Regions from separate parts of the Micromonospora sp. NPDC003816 genome, predicted to be linked through region 1. Evidence: riboswitches for the same ligand, from Rfam matches in the RefSeq annotation. Region 1 holds a riboswitch; the other holds the start of a gene.
What was found. Region 1 has a riboswitch for ZMP and ZTP ahead of ACFYTT_RS25785 (glycine hydroxymethyltransferase). Riboswitches for the same ligand answer to the same signal wherever they lie in the genome.
Positions count from the first base shown of each region.

Region 2: linked by a shared signal. The riboswitch ahead of ACFYTT_RS05215 (bifunctional 5,10-methylenetetrahydrofolate dehydrogenase/5,10-methenyltetrahydrofolate cyclohydrolase) and the one ahead of ACFYTT_RS25785 (glycine hydroxymethyltransferase) in region 1 are both predicted to bind ZMP and ZTP.

Region 1 covers NZ_JBIANP010000010.1:153,943-163,859, forward strand. The annotation lists gene ACFYTT_RS25750 (STAS domain-containing protein) at 1-192, opposite strand, end outside; gene ACFYTT_RS25755 (Ig-like domain-containing protein) at 374-1,639, opposite strand; gene ACFYTT_RS25760 (dihydrolipoamide acetyltransferase family protein) at 2,379-3,803, opposite strand; gene ACFYTT_RS25765 (alpha-ketoacid dehydrogenase subunit beta) at 3,880-4,893, opposite strand; gene pdhA (pyruvate dehydrogenase (acetyl-transferring) E1 component subunit alpha) at 4,893-6,056, opposite strand; gene ACFYTT_RS25775 (Lrp/AsnC family transcriptional regulator) at 6,185-6,667, shown strand; gene ACFYTT_RS25780 (DNA primase small subunit domain-containing protein) at 6,675-7,646, opposite strand; ZMP/ZTP riboswitch at 7,755-7,844, shown strand; gene ACFYTT_RS25785 (glycine hydroxymethyltransferase) at 7,863-9,299, shown strand; gene ACFYTT_RS25790 (hypothetical protein) at 9,350-9,601, opposite strand; gene ACFYTT_RS25795 (hypothetical protein) at 9,724-9,917, opposite strand, start outside.
Region 2 covers NZ_JBIANP010000001.1:1,222,438-1,232,026, reverse strand. The annotation lists gene gcvP (aminomethyl-transferring glycine dehydrogenase) at 1-2,001, shown strand, start outside; gene ACFYTT_RS05250 (DUF5999 family protein) at 2,123-2,323, opposite strand; gene ACFYTT_RS05245 (chorismate-binding protein) at 2,420-3,688, shown strand; gene def (peptide deformylase) at 3,699-4,205, shown strand; gene ACFYTT_RS05235 (GNAT family N-acetyltransferase) at 4,188-4,772, opposite strand; gene ACFYTT_RS05230 (GNAT family N-acetyltransferase) at 4,808-5,584, opposite strand; gene ACFYTT_RS05225 (TSUP family transporter) at 5,618-6,397, opposite strand; gene ACFYTT_RS05220 (endonuclease/exonuclease/phosphatase family protein) at 6,573-7,352, shown strand; gene ACFYTT_RS05215 (bifunctional 5,10-methylenetetrahydrofolate dehydrogenase/5,10-methenyltetrahydrofolate cyclohydrolase) at 7,275-8,213, opposite strand; ZMP/ZTP riboswitch at 8,227-8,310, opposite strand; gene ACFYTT_RS05210 (FAD-dependent monooxygenase) at 8,343-9,404, opposite strand; gene ACFYTT_RS05205 (TetR/AcrR family transcriptional regulator) at 9,460-9,589, shown strand, end outside.

The DNA.
Region 1 (9,917 bases):
GCGCACCCCGGCGGCGGAGAGCACCCGCACCTCGGAGAGATCCACCCGCAGCTCCGGCCGGGCCGGTGCAGCCCAGAGGGCCGCGCGGAACGCCGCGACGGTGGCGATGTCGACGGCACCGACCACGCGGACGCACACCGCGTCGTCGAAGACCGTGGTCTCCACGTGGAACCGCTCCTCGCGCTCTGGCATGAGAAGAACCTATCCCCCACCACCGACACTCACACCCTGCGTAAAGGCGGTTCCGGGTAAGCCCAGGGCATGACCCGCAGGCCCGGTGCATCCACCCTAGGGACGATCCCGGGCACCACCCTCCGCCCGCCCACGACGGGAACACCGGGCCGGTGACGACCCGGCGCCCGACGTCGGTGTGTCACCCGCCGCTCGCCGAGGGCTGCGGCTCCGGCGAGCCACCGCCGGCCACCGCGCCCGGGTCCGCCGACGCGGTCGGTGCCGGCTTCAGCCCGGCGGGTACGGGCAGCGCACTGCCCTCGGCGAACCGGTCCCAGTCGACGTTCCACGCCGTCCAGCCGTTGCCCTCGCCGAGTTCGACCTCGGTGCCCTTGACGGTGACCAGGTCACCGACCTGGGTGACGCCCATCAGCCAGTCGGCGTTGGCCGCGGAGAGGTTGGTGCACCCGTGCGACACGTTGGTGTACCCCTGATCCCCTTCCGACCAGGGCGCACCGTGGATGAACTCGCCGCCCCAGGTCAGCCGCTGCGCGTCCTCGACGTCGACGACGTACGGGTCGGCCGAGCCCGTGGTGTCGAACGTGGTGAAGTCGTGCTTCTCCATGATCACCATTTTGCCGCTGGAGGTCGGGGTGCTCGGCTTGCCGAGGCTGACCGGGAGCTTGCGCAGCAGCTTCCCGTCCCGGATCACCGACATCTGCTTGGTCGCGTTGTCGATCTCCAACGCCGTCTGCCGGCCGATCTTCGACGTGGCCCGCCGGTCGGCGTCGCCGACGTTCTCCTTGCCGATCGGCAGACCCTCCAGCGCGGCACGAACGTTGATGGACGTGCCGGGTCGCCAGAAATCGGGCGCCCGATAATAGACCTGACTACCGTCGGACACCCAGGACCAGGTGCCCGGCTGCGGCGGATCGGTCTTCACGAACAAACGACGTTGCACATCCGCCCTGGCTTCTTTCGGAATGGGCGGGTCGAACGCGACGGTTACCGGCATGGCCGTGCCGTACGTCCGATTACCGGCGAAATAGAGCGTACTGGTGATCGCCGGTTTGGACGATTTCGGTTGCGTCGTGAAGGTCGTCTTCCGAGTGACCGTCTGCCCCTTCTCGCCGGTCACCGTGACCTCGGCGGTGTAGGTCCGCTTGGGCTGCAACACCTCGGCCGGCACCCACCCGGTGCCGTCCTCGCGCGGCTCGGCCTCGACCTTTCCGCCCTTGTCGTCGGTGATCCGCACATCGGTGACCCGCCCGTGCTTGACCACGGTGCCGATCTCCCCGCTGATCGGCACGTCCCGCGCGCCCTCGGCGGGCGTCACGGCGAGTTCCGGAGCCGCCTGCCGACCCTCACCGGGTCCGGCGGTCCTCCGATCACCCGTGCACGCGCCCAGCGCCAGCGGCGCCGCTGCGACGGCCACCGTCAACAGCGCCAATCGCCCCCTCAGGTTCATGATGCGTCCCCCCGTTTATTTCTCGCCCTCCGCCACATTCTCGCCGTCTACCCACCATCGACTCAGCAATTCTGCGAAACCGCGCGCCAATACCGGGTGGACATTTTTGCGCTATTACGCCGGACCAGGCCGGGAAATGCCCGACCGTGATATCCCGACCGTTAGTCGGCGACCTGCGTCCATTGTCCGCGCACCCGCCGGTCCACGACGCTTCGCCCGGTCTCGGGCCTACGGCCACCCGTGGACCCGGCGTCCCTTCAGCCGCCGAGCCCCCGCCCCGACCTACCCACGCCCACGCCCACGCCCACGCCCACGCCCACGCCGGAACATGGTTGATCAAGGAGTTTTGGTCCGAATCCGCCGCCCACCCAGACCAAAACTCCTTGATCAAAGGGGCGATCTTGGGAAGCGGCCTTGGGGGCGCCGCGCGTGCTCGGGCGCGACTCTTCGTGCGTGTGGTCGGTGGTCGGCCAGAGAGCTGCGAGCTGCGAGACACCTGGACGGTCGGACAGGACAGGCATCGACCGCATGGCGACCTTACGGCCAGCAGGAGGTGAAGTTGTCCACGCCCACGCCGATCATGGACGTCTGGTTCCCGTCCGCGCCGATCATGGAGTTGTGGCCGGATATTCGACCTCTATATGCCGTTATGCACTGTACACAACTCCATGATCGACGCCTGAGGGGCGGGCGGCGCGGGCCGGGGGCGCAGGCCGGGCGGGGCGGGGGCGGACGGGGCTCAGACGGCGGCGATCAGCAGGGCCGGTTGCTCGACGCAGTCGGCGACGTGCCGCAGGAAGCCACCGGCGACTCCCCCGTCGCAGACCCGGTGGTCGAAGGTGAGGCTGAGCTGCGTCACCTTGCGCACCGCCAGCTCTCCCTCCACCACCCAGGGCTTGTCCACGATGCGGCCCACTCCGAGCAGCGCCGCCTCCGGGTGGTTGATGATCGGGGTGGAACCGTCGACACCGAACACCCCGTAGTTGTTGAGCGTGAACGTGCCCCCGGTGAGCCGGGCCGGTGGCAGCTCACCCGCCCGCGCCGCGGTGGTGGTCGCGGCCAGCTCGGCGGCCAGCTCGGCGGTGGTGAGCCGGTCGGCGTCGCGCAGCACCGGCACCAGCAGGCCACGATCGGTCTGGGCGGCGATGCCCAGATGCACGGCGGCGGACTGGACGATCCGCTGCCCCTCGGTGTCCACCCGGGCGTTGAGCTGCGGGTACCGGCGTAGCCCGGACAGGCAGATCCGGGCCAGCAGCGCCAGGATGCTCACCGGCTGGTCCGGTCGGGCGGCGTTGATCGCGGCCCGGGTACCCAGCAGCCCGGTGGCGTCCACGTCGACCCAGATGGTCACCTCCGGGATCTCCCGCCGGCTGCGGGAGAGCTTGTCGGCGATCACCCGGCGGATGCCGGTCAACGGGATCACCTGGTCCCGTTGGTCGGCCGGAGCGAGTCCGACATGCGCCGGGGTCCCGGCCGGCAGGTCCGGCGTCGCGGGGCCGGTCGCGGGCGGAAGGCCCCGCGTCGTAAGGCCCGGCGCGGGCGTACCCGTGACCGAACGGTCCGTCGCGTACGCGTCGGCCGCCGCCTCCACGTCGGCGCGGCGGACCACTCCGCCGGGTCCGGTGCCCCGCAGGGTGGCCAGGTCGACGCCGTGCGCACGGGCCAGCCGCCGCACGATCGGCGAGATGACCAGTGCCGGCGTCGCGGACGGATCCGCGCCGACCGCCGACGGGGTCGGCGCGGCCGGAGCAAGGCTCGGGGCGGTGACCGGCGCGGTCGGGGCGAGGCGGGGACGCCGACGGCGGCGGGTGGCACCGTGCCCGGTGCCGTACCCGATCAGCACGTTGCCCGAGCCGGCCCGCTCCTCCTCGCGGTAGACCGCGTGCCCGGCGGGCTCGGTCGCGCCGGCGGCACCGTCGGTGACCGGCGCGGCCACCGTGATCAACGGCTGGCCGACCGGACGCACCTCGCCCTCCGCGCCGTGCAGGGCCACCACCCGGCCGGCGTACGGGCAGGGCACGTCCACGACCGCCTTGGCGGTCTCCACCTCGACCACGCTCTGGTCCACGGTGACCACGTCACCCACCGCGACCCGCCACTGCACGATCTCCGCCTCGGCGAGCCCCTCACCGAGGTCAGGAAGGAAGAAGACTTGCTCGCTCATGCCGGCACTCCGCTCCGCTGCGTGCCGCCATGAGACTCCACCGCACCGCACCCGATGACTCGCTCGCTCCGCTCGCTCATGCCGGCACCTCGGCGAGCCAGCGGGAGTCCGGCTGGTCGTCCCACTGGAGGCGGGCCACCGCGTCCAGCACCCGGTCGACCGAGGGCAGGTGGGTGTGCTCCAGCATCGGCGCCGGGTACGGGATGTCCAGCCCGGAGACCCGCAGCACCGGCGCGTGCAGCGCGTGGAAGCAGCGTTCCTGCACCCGGGCGGCGATCTCCGCGCCGACTCCGGCGAAACCCTGTGCCTCCTGCACCACCACGCAGCGGCCGGTACGCCGGACCGAGTCGGCGATCGTGGCGTCGTCGAACGGCACGATGGTGCGTACGTCGACGACCTCCAGGTCCCAGCCCTCCTCGCGGGCGGCCTCGGCTGCCTCCAGCGCGACCGGCACCGCCGGCCCGTACGCGACCAGGGTGGCGTCCCGGCCGGGCCGACGGACCACCGCCCGGCCGAACGGAGCGGTCCGCGTCGGCAGGTCCGCCTCGGCGCTGGTGAAGTAGAGCTTCTTCGGCTCCATGAACACCACCGGGTCGGGGTCGTCGATCGCCTCCCGCAGCAGCGAGTACGCGTCGTCGACGGTCGCCGGGGTGACCACCTTCAGGCCCGGGGTGTGCGCGTAGTACGCCTCGGACGAGTCGCAGTGGTGCTCCACGCCGCCGATGCCACCCGCGTACGGCACACGGATCACCATCGGCACGCTCAGCGCGCCCCGGGTGCGGTTGCGCAGCTTCGCCACGTGCGAGGCGATCTGCTCGAACGCCGGGTACGCGAACGCGTCGAACTGCATCTCCACCACCGGACGCAGCCCGGACATCGCCAGTCCGACCGCGAAGCCGACGATGCCGGCCTCGGCCAGCGGGGTGTCGAAGCAGCGCTTGTCGCCGAAGCGGGCCTGTAGTCCGTCGGTGATCCGGAAGACGCCACCGAGTTGCCCGACGTCCTCGCCGAAGACGACGACCCGATCGTCCTCCAGCAGCGCGTCGGCGAGCGCCGCGTTGAGCGCCTTCGCCATGGTCATGGTGGCCATCAGGCGTCCTCCTCCTGCGCGGCGAGCTCGGCGCGGACCTGGTCGCGCTGTTCGACGAGCTGCGGGGTGGGCTGCGCGTAGACGTGGTCGAAGAGGGTGAGCGGGTCGACGGTGGGTTCGGCGTTCATCCGCTCGCGCAGCCCCGCCGCGTACTCCTCGGCCTCCTGCGCGACGGCGGCGACGGCGTCGTCGTCGAGGGCCTCACGGGAGCGCAGGTACGCCTCCAGCCGGGCCACCGGGTCGCGGTCCCGCCACGCCTCCACCTCGTCGGCGTCGCGGTAGCGCGTCGCGTCGTCGGCGTTGGTGTGCGGCTCCATCCGGTAGGTGTGCGCCTCGACCAGGAACGGCCCCTTGCCGGCGCGGGCGTGCGCCACCGCCTTCTCCAGCACGGCGAGCACGGCCACCGGGTCGTTGCCGTCGACCTGCTCGCTCGGCACGCCGTACCCGACGCCCTTGTAGGCCAGTGACGGGGCGGCGGTCTGGCGGGACAGCGGCACGCTGATCGCGTACCGGTTGTTCTGCACGAAGTAGACCACCGGGGCCTTGAACACGGCGGCGAAGTTGACCCCCTCGTGGAAGTCGCCCTCGCTGGTCGCGCCGTCACCGACGTAGACCAGTGCCACCGTGTCCCGCCCCTGGTAGGTCTCGCCGTAGGCCAGGCCGGCGGCGTGCACGCACTGGGTGGCGAGCGGGGTGCACTGCGGCGCGGTGCGGCGCACGGCCGGGTCGTACCCGCAGTGCCAGTCGCCGCGCAGCAGGGTGAGGACCTCGACCGGGTCGATGCCCCGCGCGGTCAGCGCCATCGACTCGCGGTAGGTCGGGAAGACCCAGTCGTCCTCGCGCAGCGCGAGGACCCCGCCGACCTGGCACGCCTCCTGCCCTCGCGAGGACGGGTAGACCGCGAGGCGGCCCTGCTTGGTCAGTGCGGTGGCCTGCGCGTCGAACCGGCGGCCGACGACCATCCGGCGGTACATCTCGCGCAGTGTCGCCACGGGTGGCTCGGGATAGTCGGCCCGGGACGGCAGCAGGGTGCCGTCCGGATTGAGCAGCCGGACCGGATCGGCCTGGGGAAGCAGGGCGGCGGCCGGGTCGGGCGCGGTCGGGGTGGCCGACCGGCGCTTCCGCGGGGTTGCCCTGCGGGCCGCCTGAGGGGTGGTCGTCACGGCGGAACCTCCTGGACGTGTGGTGGACCTATGCTCCTTTGGTCGGATGATTGACTCAAGATGGCCGGTGAAGGCGGGATGTATGGCACTGATGGGAGGCTCGGGTGAGCCAGGAGACCGCTGACACAGTGCCCCTGCGGGGTGGCACGGGACGAACGGCACCAGGGTTGGACGAGGTGGACCGACGGATCCTGGACGAACTGACCCGGGACGGGCGGATCTCCGTCCGGACGCTCGCCGAGCGGGTGCACGTGTCCCGCACCAACGCGTACGCGCGCATGGAGCGACTGCTGCGCGACGGGGTGGTCACCGGGTTCGCCGCCCGGGTCGCGCCGGAGCCGGCCGGGTTGGGCACCTCGGCGTACATCGCCCTGACCATCCAGCAGAACACCTGGCGGGAGGTGTCGGCGGAGCTGGCCCGGGTGCGCTACGTCGAGCACGTGGCGCTGCTCAGCGGCGAACACGACGTACTCGCCCTGGTCCGGGCACCGGACAACGCCACCCTGCGGGACGTGGTGCTGGACCGGGTCCAGCGCATCTCCGGGGTGCTGTCCACCCGGAGCTGGCTGGTCTTCGAGGAGTACGACGGCGTCCGCAGCCCGTGGGCCTGACCGCCGCTCAGCGTTCCGGCGGCGCGGCCAGCCCCTCCCGGTCGGCCAGCTCCAGCAGCGGGTCCAGCGAGAACCGTGGCCCGTCCAGACCGGCGTGCGGGTCGCCCCGCTCCGCGAACCGGGCGGGCATGGTGGTCACGTCGAAGTCCTCCGGCCGTACGTCGTCCAGCTCGGCCCAGTCCAGCGGGGCGGAGACCAGCGCCGCAGGCGTCGGCCGGATCGAGTACGCCGAGGTCATCGTGTGGTCCCGGGCCATCTGGTTGTAGTCGACGAAGACCGGTCGGTCCCGCTGGTCACGCCACCAGGTGGTGGTGACCAGGTCCGGCCGGCGCCGCCGCATCTCGCCGCCGAGCGCCAGCACCGCCCGACGGCAGTCGCCGAAGCTCCACCGGGGCTCGATCGGGACGTACACGTGCAGGCCGCGCCCGCCGGTGGTCTTCGGAAACCCGGCCAGGCCCAGCTCGTCGAGGAAGCCACGCACCTCGTGCGCCACCGGGACGACCTGGTCGAACCCCACCCCGGGCAGCGGGTCCAGGTCGATCCGGAGCTGGTCCGGCCGCTCGACGTCGGCCCGGTTCACCGGCCACGGGTGGAACCGCAGCGTGCCCAGGTTGACCGCCCAGATCACCACCGCCAGTTCCCCCGGCGCGACCTCGTCGGCGCTGCGCCCGCTGGGGAACGTGATGTGGGCGGTGCCCACCCAGTCGGGCGCGCCCGCCGGCACGCGCTTCTGATAGAAGGCGTCGCCCCGGTTGTCCTGCCGGGTGGCGATCGTCGCCCCCTCGAACACGCCGCGCGGCCAGCGTTCGAGCATGGTCGGCCGGTCCTTGAGCGCGCGCAGGATGCCGTCGCCGACGGCAAGGAAGTAGCGCACCACGTCGAGCTTGGTCAGCCCGCGCTCCGGGAAGTACGGCTTGTCCGGGCTGGAGACGCGCACCGTCCGCCGCCCCACCTGGATCTCCTCGGCCGAGGTCGCCATCTGCCGAGCGTACGACGCGTACGGCCGGCGCGGTGGCGACCTCGCGGGGCCGGTCGGGGCGGGTCCGACCCGGTGTGCGCGGGGCCGGAGAGCCCACCCGCTAGGATCGGCGGGGGCCGTGACTGGCGCGTCGAGATGGAGCACCATCGGGAAGCGGCCCCGTCATGAGGACGCACGCCGAGCGCCTGGGCCTTCCGCACGTCACCAGGAGGTCGCATGCCGCCGAACGCCGAATCCGCCGCTTTCCGCAGCGCGCTGGAGGTCATCCGCGCCGTCGAGCCCCGGGTGGCCGACGCCATCGGGGCGGAACTGGTCGACCAGCGCGAGTCGCTCAAGCTGATCGCCAGCGAGAACTACGCCTCGCCGGCCACCCTGCTGGCGATGGGCAACTGGTTCAGCGACAAGTACGCCGAGGGCACGGTGGGGCGCCGGTTCTACGCCGGCTGCCAGAACGTCGACACGGTCGAGGCGCTCGCCGCCGAGCACGCCCGGGAGCTGTTCGGCGCGTCGCACGCGTACGTGCAGCCGCACTCGGGCATCGACGCCAACCTGGTGGCGTTCTGGGCGATCCTGGCCGACCGGGTGGAGTCCCCCGCGCTCAAGCGGGCGCAGGCCCGGCACGTCAACGACCTCACCGAGCAGGACTGGTTCGCGCTCCGCCGGGAGCTGGGCGACCAGCGGATGCTCGGCATGTCGCTGGACGCCGGCGGCCACCTCACCCACGGCTTCCGGCCGAACATCTCCGGCAAGATGTTCGACCAGCGCAGCTACGGCACCGACCCGGCCACCGGGCTGGTCGACTACGACCGGGTCGCCGAGGCGGCCCGCGAGTTCCGGCCGCTGGTGCTGGTCGCCGGCTACTCGGCGTACCCGCGCAAGGTGAACTTCCGGATCATGCGGGAGATCGCCGACTCGGTCGGCGCCACCTTCATGGTGGACATGGCCCACTTCGCCGGTCTGGTCGCCGGCAAGGTCTTCACCGGCGACTTCGACCCGGTGCCGCACGCGCACATCGTCACCACCACCACGCACAAGTCACTGCGCGGCCCGCGCGGCGGCATGGTGCTCTGCGGCCCGGAGCTGGCCGACCAGGTGGACCGGGGCTGCCCGATGGTGCTCGGCGGGCCGCTGCCGCACGTGATGGCGGCCAAGGCGGTCGCGCTGGCCGAGGCGCGCCGCCCCGACTTCGCCGACTACGCCCAGCGGATCGTCGACAACGCCCAGGCGCTGGCCGACGGGCTGCTGCGTCGGGGCGCCACGCTGGTCACCGGCGGCACCGACAACCACCTGGTGCTCATCGACGTCACCGGCTACGGGCTGACCGGCCGGCAGGCCGAGCAGGCGCTGCTGGACTCGGGCATCGTGACCAACCGCAACGCGGTGCCGCAGGACGCCAACGGCGCCTGGTACACCTCCGGCATCCGGATCGGCACGCCCGCGTTGACCACGCGCGGGCTGGGCACGGCCGAGATGGACGGCACCGCCGAGCTGATCCACACGGTGCTCAGCCAGACCAGCGCCGGGGCGAACCCGGACGGCACCGCCTCCAAGGCCAAGTACGTGCTGGACCCGGCGCTGGCGGACAAGGTCAGCCGGCAGGCCGGCGAGTTGCTGGCCGGATTCCCGCTGTACCCGAACGTCGACCTGGGCTGACGACGCAGGCGCGTCGGGCCGGTGCACCGGCCCGACGCGCACCGGGACGATCAGGAGTAGTCGAACGTCCAGAGGAACCACTGGGCGCTCTGCGGGGCGTAGCTCTGCTCGCAGTACCACCAGTCCCATCGTCCCTCGGCGGCGCCGGTGAAGCCGTACGAGCGGCAGAAGTCGTAGCTGTAGTACACCCCGCGCAGCGTGCCGCCGGGCGGATCAGCCTGAGCCGGTGCCGCACCGACCACCAGAGCCGCGCCCACCGTGGCGAGCGCCGCCAGCGGCGCCAGGATCCTGCGTTTGCGCATGGTTACCCCCTGCAACAGACCGGCCGACGCGCATGCATCGACATCTGTCGACAAGCGTGACGACGCCCGGGACGCGCCGTCAACGCGTTCCCGGGCGGTGGTCGACCGACGGTGGAGTGGGCTCAGTTCAGTGGACGCTTGAGGTGGTATCGGTGCACCTCGGTGCTGCCCTGGACGTTGTTGACGTCCTCGGCGGCGGTGACCAGTTCCCAGCCTTCCCGGCCGTACCGGTTGAGGTGCGCCACGGCGGTGTCGCCGTACGCGGTGACGTCCTTACGCGATCCGTCCGGGCCGTACCAGACGAACGACACATGGA
Region 2 (9,589 bases), on a different contig from region 1:
GCCGGCTACCTGGCGGTGCGGGCCGGGTTGGAGCGGATGCTGCCCGGCCGGCTGGTCGGGGTGTCCCGCGACACCGCCGGCGACCCGGCGTACCGGTTGGCGTTGCAGACCCGTGAGCAGCACATCCGGCGGGAGAAGGCGACCAGCAACATCTGCACCGCGCAGGTGCTGCTGGCGGTGATGGCCGGCATGTACGCCGTCTACCACGGTCCGGACGGGTTGCGGGCGATCGCGACGCGCACCCACGAGACGGCGGTGCGGCTGGCCGCGGGCCTGCGGGCCGGTGGCGTGGACGTGGCCGACGTGCCGTTCTTCGACACGGTCACGGCGACGGTGCCGGGGCGCGCCGGTCAGGTGGTGGCCGACGCGGCGGCGCGCGGGGTGAACCTGCGGCTGGTCGACGACGACCGGGTGGGGATCTCGTGCGACGAGACCACCACGCGGGAGCACGTGGGGGCGGTGTGGGCGGCGTTCGGCGTCGACGGTGTCGACGGCGCGGTGACGGCGGCGCTACCGGACGCGTTGCGGCGTACCGACGAGGTCCTCACCCACCCGGTGTTCCGGTCGCACCACTCGGAGACGGCGATGCTGCGGTACCTGCGGCGGCTGGCCGACTTCGACTACGCGCTGGACCGGGGCATGATCCCGCTGGGGTCGTGCACGATGAAACTCAACGCCACCACCGAGATGGAGCCGGTGAGCTGGGCGGAGTTCGCCCACATCCACCCGTTCGCCCCGGCGGAGCAGACCGCCGGCTACCGGGAGATGATCGGCCAGTTGGAGGGGTGGCTGGCCGAGGTGACCGGCTACGACGCGGTCAGTGTGCAGCCCAACGCCGGGTCGCAGGGGGAGTTGGCCGGGCTGCTGGCGATCCGCGCGTACCACCGTGACCGGGGTGAGGGGCACCGGGACGTGTGTCTGATCCCGTCGTCGGCGCACGGCACGAACGCCGCGAGCGCGGTGATGGCCGGGATGCGGGTGGTGGTGGTCGGCTGCGACGGCGACGGCAACGTCGACCCGGTCGACCTGGACGCCAAGATCGACCGGCACCGGGACGCCCTGGCGGCGATCATGGTGACGTACCCGTCGACGCACGGCGTGTACGAGACGGGCATCGCGTCGCTGTGCGCGAAGGTGCACGACGCCGGCGGTCAGGTGTACGTCGACGGCGCGAACCTCAACGCGCTGGTCGGGTTCGCCAAGCCGGGCCGGTTCGGGGCCGACGTGTCGCACCTGAACCTGCACAAGACGTTCTGCATCCCGCACGGCGGCGGTGGCCCCGGGGTGGGTCCGGTGGCGGTGCGCGCGCACCTGGCGCCGTTCCTGCCCGGTGACCCCGGTGGCGCGCCGGTGGACGGACGGCCGGCGATCTCGGCGGCCCGGTACGGGTCGGCGGGCATCCTGCCGATCCCGTGGGTGTACCTGCGGATGATGGGCGCCGACGGGCTGGCCCGCGCCACCGGGGTGGCGGTGCTGGCGGCCAACTACGTGGCGGCGCGGCTGCGGGAGCACTTCCCGGTGCTGTACGCGGGCAACAAGGGCCTGGTGGCCCACGAGTGCATCCTGGACCTGCGGCCGTTGACGAAGACGACCGGTGTGAGTGTCGACGACGTGGCCAAACGGTTGATCGACTACGGGTTCCACGCGCCGACGATGTCGTTCCCGGTGGCGGGGACGCTGATGGTGGAGCCGACCGAGAGCGAGGACCTGGCCGAGCTGGACCGGTTCTGCGACGCGATGATCGCCATCCGGGCGGAGATCGACGAGGTGGCGGCGGGACGCTGGCCGGCCGGGGACAACCCCCTGGCGAACGCGCCGCACACGGCGGCGATGGTGGCCGGTGACGAGTGGCCGCACGCGTACCCGAGGTCGGTGGCCGGCTACCCGGGCGGCGTGGACCGGGCGGGGAAGTACTGGCCGCCGGTGCGTCGGGTCGACGGCGGGTACGGCGACCGGAATCTGGTCTGCTCGTGTCCGTCGCCGCAGGCGTACGAGAGCTGACGGCAGCCGCGCCGGGGCGGTCGCTGCCGCCCCGGCGTCGCGTCGACCTGGTCGTGACGGCCCCCCTGGTGGGGACTAGCCTGGGTCGACGCGGGAAGAGTCGTGACGGATCGTGACCAGGTCAGGCGGCGAGGGCGTGTCGGGCGGGGCCGCGGTGCGGTGCGATGCTGCTGCCGTCGGGCAGCAGCTCGCCGGTGTCCTCGAAAACGATGACGCCGTTGCAGAGCAGGCTCCAGCCCTGTTCACGGAAGCAGGCGATGACCTTGGCAGCTTCCCGGTCGGTGGCTTCGGCGGAGGGACAGGTGGGTTGGTGCTGGCACATCGGGTTCTCCGGACTGTGGGGGCACTGTGTCATGGTTCACATGACCAGTGACGCACAGTACCAAGCAAACGCATGGTGCATCGAGCGGAAGTGTGCGTGGTCCGTGGGAAATCCGCTGAACGGATGAGCCACCACCAACCAGACGTCGTGGAAGCGCTCCCACGGACGGTGGTCGATCCGTCACCGTACGACCCCCCGGCCGCGCCCCCACCCTGCCGGGGCCGCCGCGTCGAACGCGCCCGCTGGCAGTGGCACCCCACCGACGGCGGCGACCCCGCCACCGCCGTCGAGGACTTCCTCGCCGCCCACGGCCTGCCCCGACACGACCTGGCCCGCCCCACCCGCCCCCACCACCCCGACGACCCCGTCTGCGGCGCCGCCCTCTACGTCTCCGCCGCCGCCGGCGCCCTGCTCGCCGGCGGCACCCCCGGCGCCGCCAACCCCGCCGACCTGCCCGAGATCGCCGTCGTCGTCTACGGCCACACCGACACCCCCACCACCCCCACCACCAGCGGGACGTGGTGGCGCGGCCCGTGGACCGAGAGCTGGACCCCCGAGGAACACGCCGACGCCGTCCGCGCCGTCCGCACCGCCATCGGCCACGGCGACGTCTACCAGGTCAACGTCGTCGGCCACGCCGCCGCCCCCTACCGCGGCGACCCCCGGCCCGCCCTGGCCCGCCTCGGCCGCCTCCCCGGCGCCCGCTACGGCGGCGTCCTCACCGGCGACGGCTGGGCCATCGGCTGCGCCAGCCCCGAAACCCTCGTCGAGGTCCGCGCCGGCACCCTGACCACCCGCCCCATCAAAGGCACCCGCCCCGCCACCGCCGCCGGCCGCGCCGACCTGCTCACCTCCGCCAAGGAACGCGCCGAACACATCATGATCGTCGACCTGGAACGCAACGACCTGGCCCGCGTCGCCCGCACCGGCACCGTCCGCGTCGACGACCTGTTCGCCGTACGCCGCTGGTGCGACCTGTGGCAGGCCGAATCCACCGTCCGCGCCGACGTCGCCGACGGACTCGGCCTGGCCGACCTGCTCCGCGCCGTCTGCCCCGGCGGCTCCGTCACCGGCGCCCCCAAACTCGCCGCCCTGCACCACATCGCCGCCCTCGAACCCGTCGGCCGCGGCGCCGGCATGGGCGCCCTCGGCTGGATCGGCCCCGACCACCTCGACCTCGGCCTGACCATCCGCACCGCCGCCACCGACCGCCACGCCCTGCACGTCTGGGCCGGCGGCGGCATCACCTGGGACAGCGACCCGCACGCCGAAGTCGCCGAAGCCGCCGCCAAGACCGCCCCGGTCCGCGCCACCCTCGACCCGCCCCGACCCGACCGCCCCACCACCGGCACCACCGACCGATAACCTTGCCGACATGACCATGCGGGACATCCGAATCATCGGCGACCCGGTGCTACGCACCCCCAGCGAACCCGTCACCAGCTTCGACGCCGACCTACGCGCCCTGGTCACCGACCTGATGGACACCCTGCTCGGCGCACCCGGCCGCGCCGGCGTCGCCGCACCCCAGATCGGCGTCAACGCCCAGGTGTTCGTCTACGACGCCGACGGCCACCGCGGCCACATGATCAACCCCACCCTCGAACTCTCCGACGACCTACAGGACGACGACGAGGGCTGCCTGTCCATCCCCGGCCTGTACTTCCCGACCCCCCGCGCCCTGCACGCCACCGCACACGGCTACGACCAGCACGGCGAACCCCTCACCATCGCCGGCAGCGGATTCCTCGCCCGCGCCCTGCAACACGAGACCGACCACCTCGCCGGCCGCCTCTACGTCGACACCCTGCGCGGCGACGTCCGCCGCCGCGCCCTCCGGGAGATCCGCGCCGGCCGCTTCGACTCACCCCGCCGCGCCTGACCCACCCGCCACCCACTCGTCCCGGGTGATCGCATACTCCACCTCACCGGCCTGCGCACCCGGCAACGGATCCGGCCACGGCAGGTGCAACGTCCGCACGTGACGCATCCCCACCGCCGCCATCGTCGCCCGCGACCCCACGTTGACCGCCATCGTCTCGGCGAAGATCCGCGACAACCCCAGGTCGGCGAAACCGTACCGAATCAACTCCCGGGCCCCCTCCGACGCCAGACCCCGACGCCAGAACCGCCGCGCCAACCGATACCCCAACTCGGCCTGACCCGTCACCGGCCCCTGATCGGCCCGCGACGGCGGCTCCAACAGCCACCACCCGACGAACTCACCGTCCACCGACCCCGCCCAGAACCCCAACCCCGGCGACCGCCGCGCCACCGCCAACCGCTCCCGGTGCCACCGCGCCACCTCCGCCGCCGACCGCACCGGCCCCAGGAACCGCATCACCTCCGCGTCGGCGTCCAACGCCACCTCATCAGGCAGATGCACATCCGCCAACGGCGCCAACACCAACCGCGCGGTACGCAGAATCACCTGAGACACGCGCGTCATCATCCCGGCCACCGGGCCACCACCGCCACCGACAATCAGCGGGCACCGGCGCGCAGCCGGAACTCGCCGTACTCGGCCACCCGGGTGAACCCCAACCGCCCGTACAACCGCACCGCCGCCCCGTTGTCGGCCTTCACGTTCAACGTCACATGGTCCACGTCGGCCCGTAACACCTCGCACAGCCGCGTCACCACCGCCGCCGCCAACCCCCGACCCCGCCACCCCGGCCGCGTCGTCACGTTCCCGATCGCCGCGACCCGATACGTGGGGGAGAAGACATGCACCCCCGCCACCGCCACCAACAGCTCACCGTCACTGACCCCCACGTACCGGCCGGTGTCCACCATCCGCGCGTCGAACCAGTTCCCCGGATACGCGACCGCGTACAACTCCCGCAGCCGAGGCAGATCCGCCCGCCCCAACACCACCCCCGCCGGCGACACCCCCACCGCGCGGGAAGGATCCGTCCACGCCATCTTCAGATGCGTCCCCGACGACGTCACCTCGAACGCCCCCGCCAACGCCACCTCCACACCGGGGGACAGGTGCGCCTCCAACCGGGCCGGCAACACCGGCACCACCTCACCCAGCAACGCCGACACCGCCGCCACCCCGCCCGGCCGCGTCAACGCCACCACCGTCGGCGACACCGCACCGTGATACAGCAACACCACCGCGTCCCCACGCCGAAACCACGACGTGTACGGCCAGAAGAAATCGTCCAGATCACCCAACTCGTACGCGTGCAGCCGAGGATCCCGCCCCAACAGACCCGCCAGGACGGCCCGGTCGTGTTCCGCGCGCACCGACACCCGCCGATGATCACACGCGCCGCGTCGCGCCGCTCACCCCGCCCGCCACTGGTCGTAGCCCAACTTCGCCACCAACGCCACCACCACCAGCAACAACACCCCCCGCACGAACCCCGCACCCCGCCGCAACGCCATCCGCGCACCCACCATCGCGCCCACGACGTTGCACACCGCCATCGCCGCACCCAACAGCCACCACACATGCCCCGTCACCGCGAACACCGCCAACGCCCCCGCGTTCGTCCCCGCGTTCACCACCTTCGCCATCGCCGACCCGTGCAGAAAATCCGCCCCCACCAGGGCCGTGAACGCCACCACCAGGAACGTGCCCGTACCCGGCCCGATCAACCCGTCGTACAACGCGATACCCACCCCCGCCACCAGCACCGCCACCACGACCCGCACCCGGGTACGCCGACCCGGCGACGCCGACACCCCCAACCTCGGCCGCGCCACCACGAACACCGCCACCGCCACCAACACCACCAACACCACCGGCCGGTACGCCGACGGCGGCACCGCCCCCGCCAACGCCGCACCCACCCCCGCGCACAACACCGCCAGAACCGCCGCCGGCCCCACCACCGCCCAGTCGACACGAGTACGCCGCGCATACGTCACCGCCGCCGCCGACGTCCCCGCGATCGCCGCCAACTTGTTCGTGCCCAACGCCGTCGCCGGCGGCATCCCCGGCGCCGCCACCAACAACGCCGGCAACAACAACAACCCGCCGCCACCCACCACCGCGTCCACCCAACCGGCCAACACGGCAGCGGTCAGCAACAGCGCGACAGTCGACGGATCCAGATCCACGGCGGCATTCTTCCCACCCCGAGACGACCGACGCCGCCACCTGTGGCCAGCCTCACCGGCCCCGACGCCGCCGCAACCACACCCCGACCGCACCCACCGCCACGAACACCAGCACCGAACAGAACAACACCCGCAGCATCGGGCAACTGTGCCACGGCGTCGATAAGGTGACACGGTGCGCCTGGCCACGTTCAACCTGCTGCACGGCCGGTCCCTGACCGACGGCCTCGTCGACCCCGCCCGCCTCGCCGCCGCCGTCACCGCCCTCGACGCCGACGTCCTCGCCCTCCAGGAAGTCGACCGCGACCAGTCCCGCAGCGGCAACCACGACCTCACCGCCATCGCCGCCCAGGCCCTCGGCGCCACCGAACACCGCTTCGCCGCCGCCGTCGTCGGCACCCCCGGCGAAGCGTTCCGCCCCCTCACCCACGACGACGACGGCCACGGCGAACCCTGCTACGGCGTCGGCCTGATCTCCCGCCACCCCGTCAGCAGCTGGCACGTCACCCGCCTACGCCCGGCACCCGTACGGTCCCCGGTCTACGCACCCGGCCCCCGCGGCGGCCTCATCCTGCTGCACGACGAACCCCGCGTCGTCCTCGCCGCCGTCCTGGACACCCCGCACGGGCCCCTCACCGTCGCCGCCACCCACCTGTCCTTCGTGCCCGGCTGGAACATCCGCCAACTCCGCCAGGCCGTCCGCGTCCTCCGCGCCCTGCCCGCACCCCGCATCCTGCTCGGCGACCTCAACCTGCCCACCTGGGCCACCCGCCTGGTGTCCCGCTGGCACCCCCTGGGCCGCCGCCCCACCTACCCCGCCGGGCAACCCCGCGTCCAACTCGACCACATCCTCGCCGACCGACAGGACCTGCACCGCCTACCACCGGTCACCGCCGTGCAGACCCCGCTGGCCACCATCTCCGACCACCGACCCCTCCTGGTCGACCTCGGCTGACCTCGCCGCCGCCCGCACCGCGTTACGGAACAGCATCGCCACCGTCACCGGACCCACCCCACCGACCCGCGGCGTGATCGCCCCCGCCACCCGCCCACACGACGGATCCACATCCGGCAACAACCGGCGCCCCGCATACCGCACCCCACCACCCACCACCACCGCACCCGGCCGCACATGATCCGGCCGCACGATCCCGGGCACCCCCGCCGCCGCCACCAGGATCTCCGCCCGCCGCGTATACCGAGGCCAGTCCGGCACCCCCGTGTGCACCACCGTCACCGCCGCGTTCGCCGTCGGCCGCTTCTGCGCCAACAACAGCGCCAACGGACGCCCCAACGTCGCCCCGCGCCCCAACACCACCACCTCCCGACCCGCCACCGGCACCCCGTGGAACGCCAACAACGCCTCCACACCCGCCGGCGTACACGGCACCGGCCCCGGCAGCCCGAGCGCCAACCGCCCCACGTTCACCGGATGCATCCCGTCCACGTCCTTCTCCGGGTCCAGCACCTGCAACGCCCGGTCGTAGTCCAACCCACCCGGCACCGGATGCTGCACCACCACCCCGTGCACACCCCGGTCCGCGTTCAGATCCGCCACCACCGCGTGCAGATCCGCCTGCGACGCCGACCCCGGCAACCGCACGTGCGGCGACGCGAAGCCCAACTCCGCCGCCTGCCGCTGCTTGATCCGGATGTAACCGGCGCTCGCCTCGTCGTCACCCACCAGCACCGTCGCCAACGCCGGAGTCACCCCCGCCGCCCGCAACGCCGCCACACCCTCGGCCACCTCGACCAGAACCTGCTCCGCCACCGGCCCACCAGGCAACAACCGGGCCGTCGTCGACGTCGTGGACATGGCTCACCTCGATCGTGGAGGCCCAGGCGGACGACCCCCACGACGAGCTCCCCGATGGTCCTATCCATCCCCGGTGCCGCCAGTCGCGTCACCCGTAGCCTTCCACACCCGACGCCGCGACCACCACCGTCAGCCCGGGGGACCGAACGCCAACGCCCACCGCAACGCCACGTCCCGCACCCCGGTGAACCGCCGCACCTGCGCCAACCGTCCCGCCCGCACCGCCATCGCCGCCATCCGCTGCGTCGGCACCCGCCGCACCCCGTCGTAGCGGGCCAACGCCGCCGACACGTCCGACTCCACCGCCAACGCCTCCGACAACGCCACCGCGTCGATCAACGCCTGACAGGCACCCTGCCCCAGATCCGGCGTCATCGCGTGCGCCGCGTCGCCCAGCAACACCCACCGCCCCCGCACGTACGTCGGCACCGGCGACAGATAGTGCACGTCGTGATGCAACATCCCGGCCACGTCGACGCGATCCAGCACCGCCGGCACCGGGTCGTGCCAGTCACCGAACCACCCCCGCAACGCCGCCAGATCACCCTCCGGCGGCCGGAAACCCTCCGGCGCCGCCACCGCCGCGTACCAGTTCGCCACCCCGGGACCCTGCGGCGTCACCCCGAACTTGCGCCCCGGACCCCACGTCTCCCCACCGGAGGCCACCTCCAACGGCACCGTGCCACGCCACGCCGTCACCCCCGAGTACCGCAGCGGGAACCGATCACCGAACATCGCCACCCGGGTCGCGCTGCGGATCCCGTCCGCGCCCACCACCACGTCGTACCCGTCACCCAGCTTCGCCGGACCCGCCACCGGCGCCCCGAAACGCACCGTGCCCGCCGGCAACGCCTCCGCCAACAGACCCAGCAACGCCGGCCGGGACAGCAGCAGCACCCCCTCACCGTGCCGCCGACGGATCCGCCCCACGTCCAACCGGGCGATCACCGTCCCGTCCGGGCGACGCATCGCCCCGTCCGGCTGCTCCCGACCCCGTTCCCGCGCGAGCGCACCCACACCGAGCCGATCCAACGCCCGCAACGCCGACGGCCAGATCCCCAACCCGGTACCCGCCCCGGGCAGCCCCGCCGCCCGCTCGAACACCGACACCGTCCACCCGGCGCGCAGCAGTCCCACCGCCACCGCCAGCCCACCCACGCCGCCTCCGATGACAGCCGCTGATCCTCGCATCACCCGACCGTACTACAGATGTAGTCGCAGCCACTACTGCTGTAGTCTCACCTCCGTGGACGCCCGCCAACAACGCCTCCTCGACGCCGCCATCGCCGTCCTCGGCACCCGCGGCCCCCGCCATCTCACCCACCGCGCCGTCGACGACCAGGCCGAACTCCCCACCGGCTCCACCTCCAACCGCT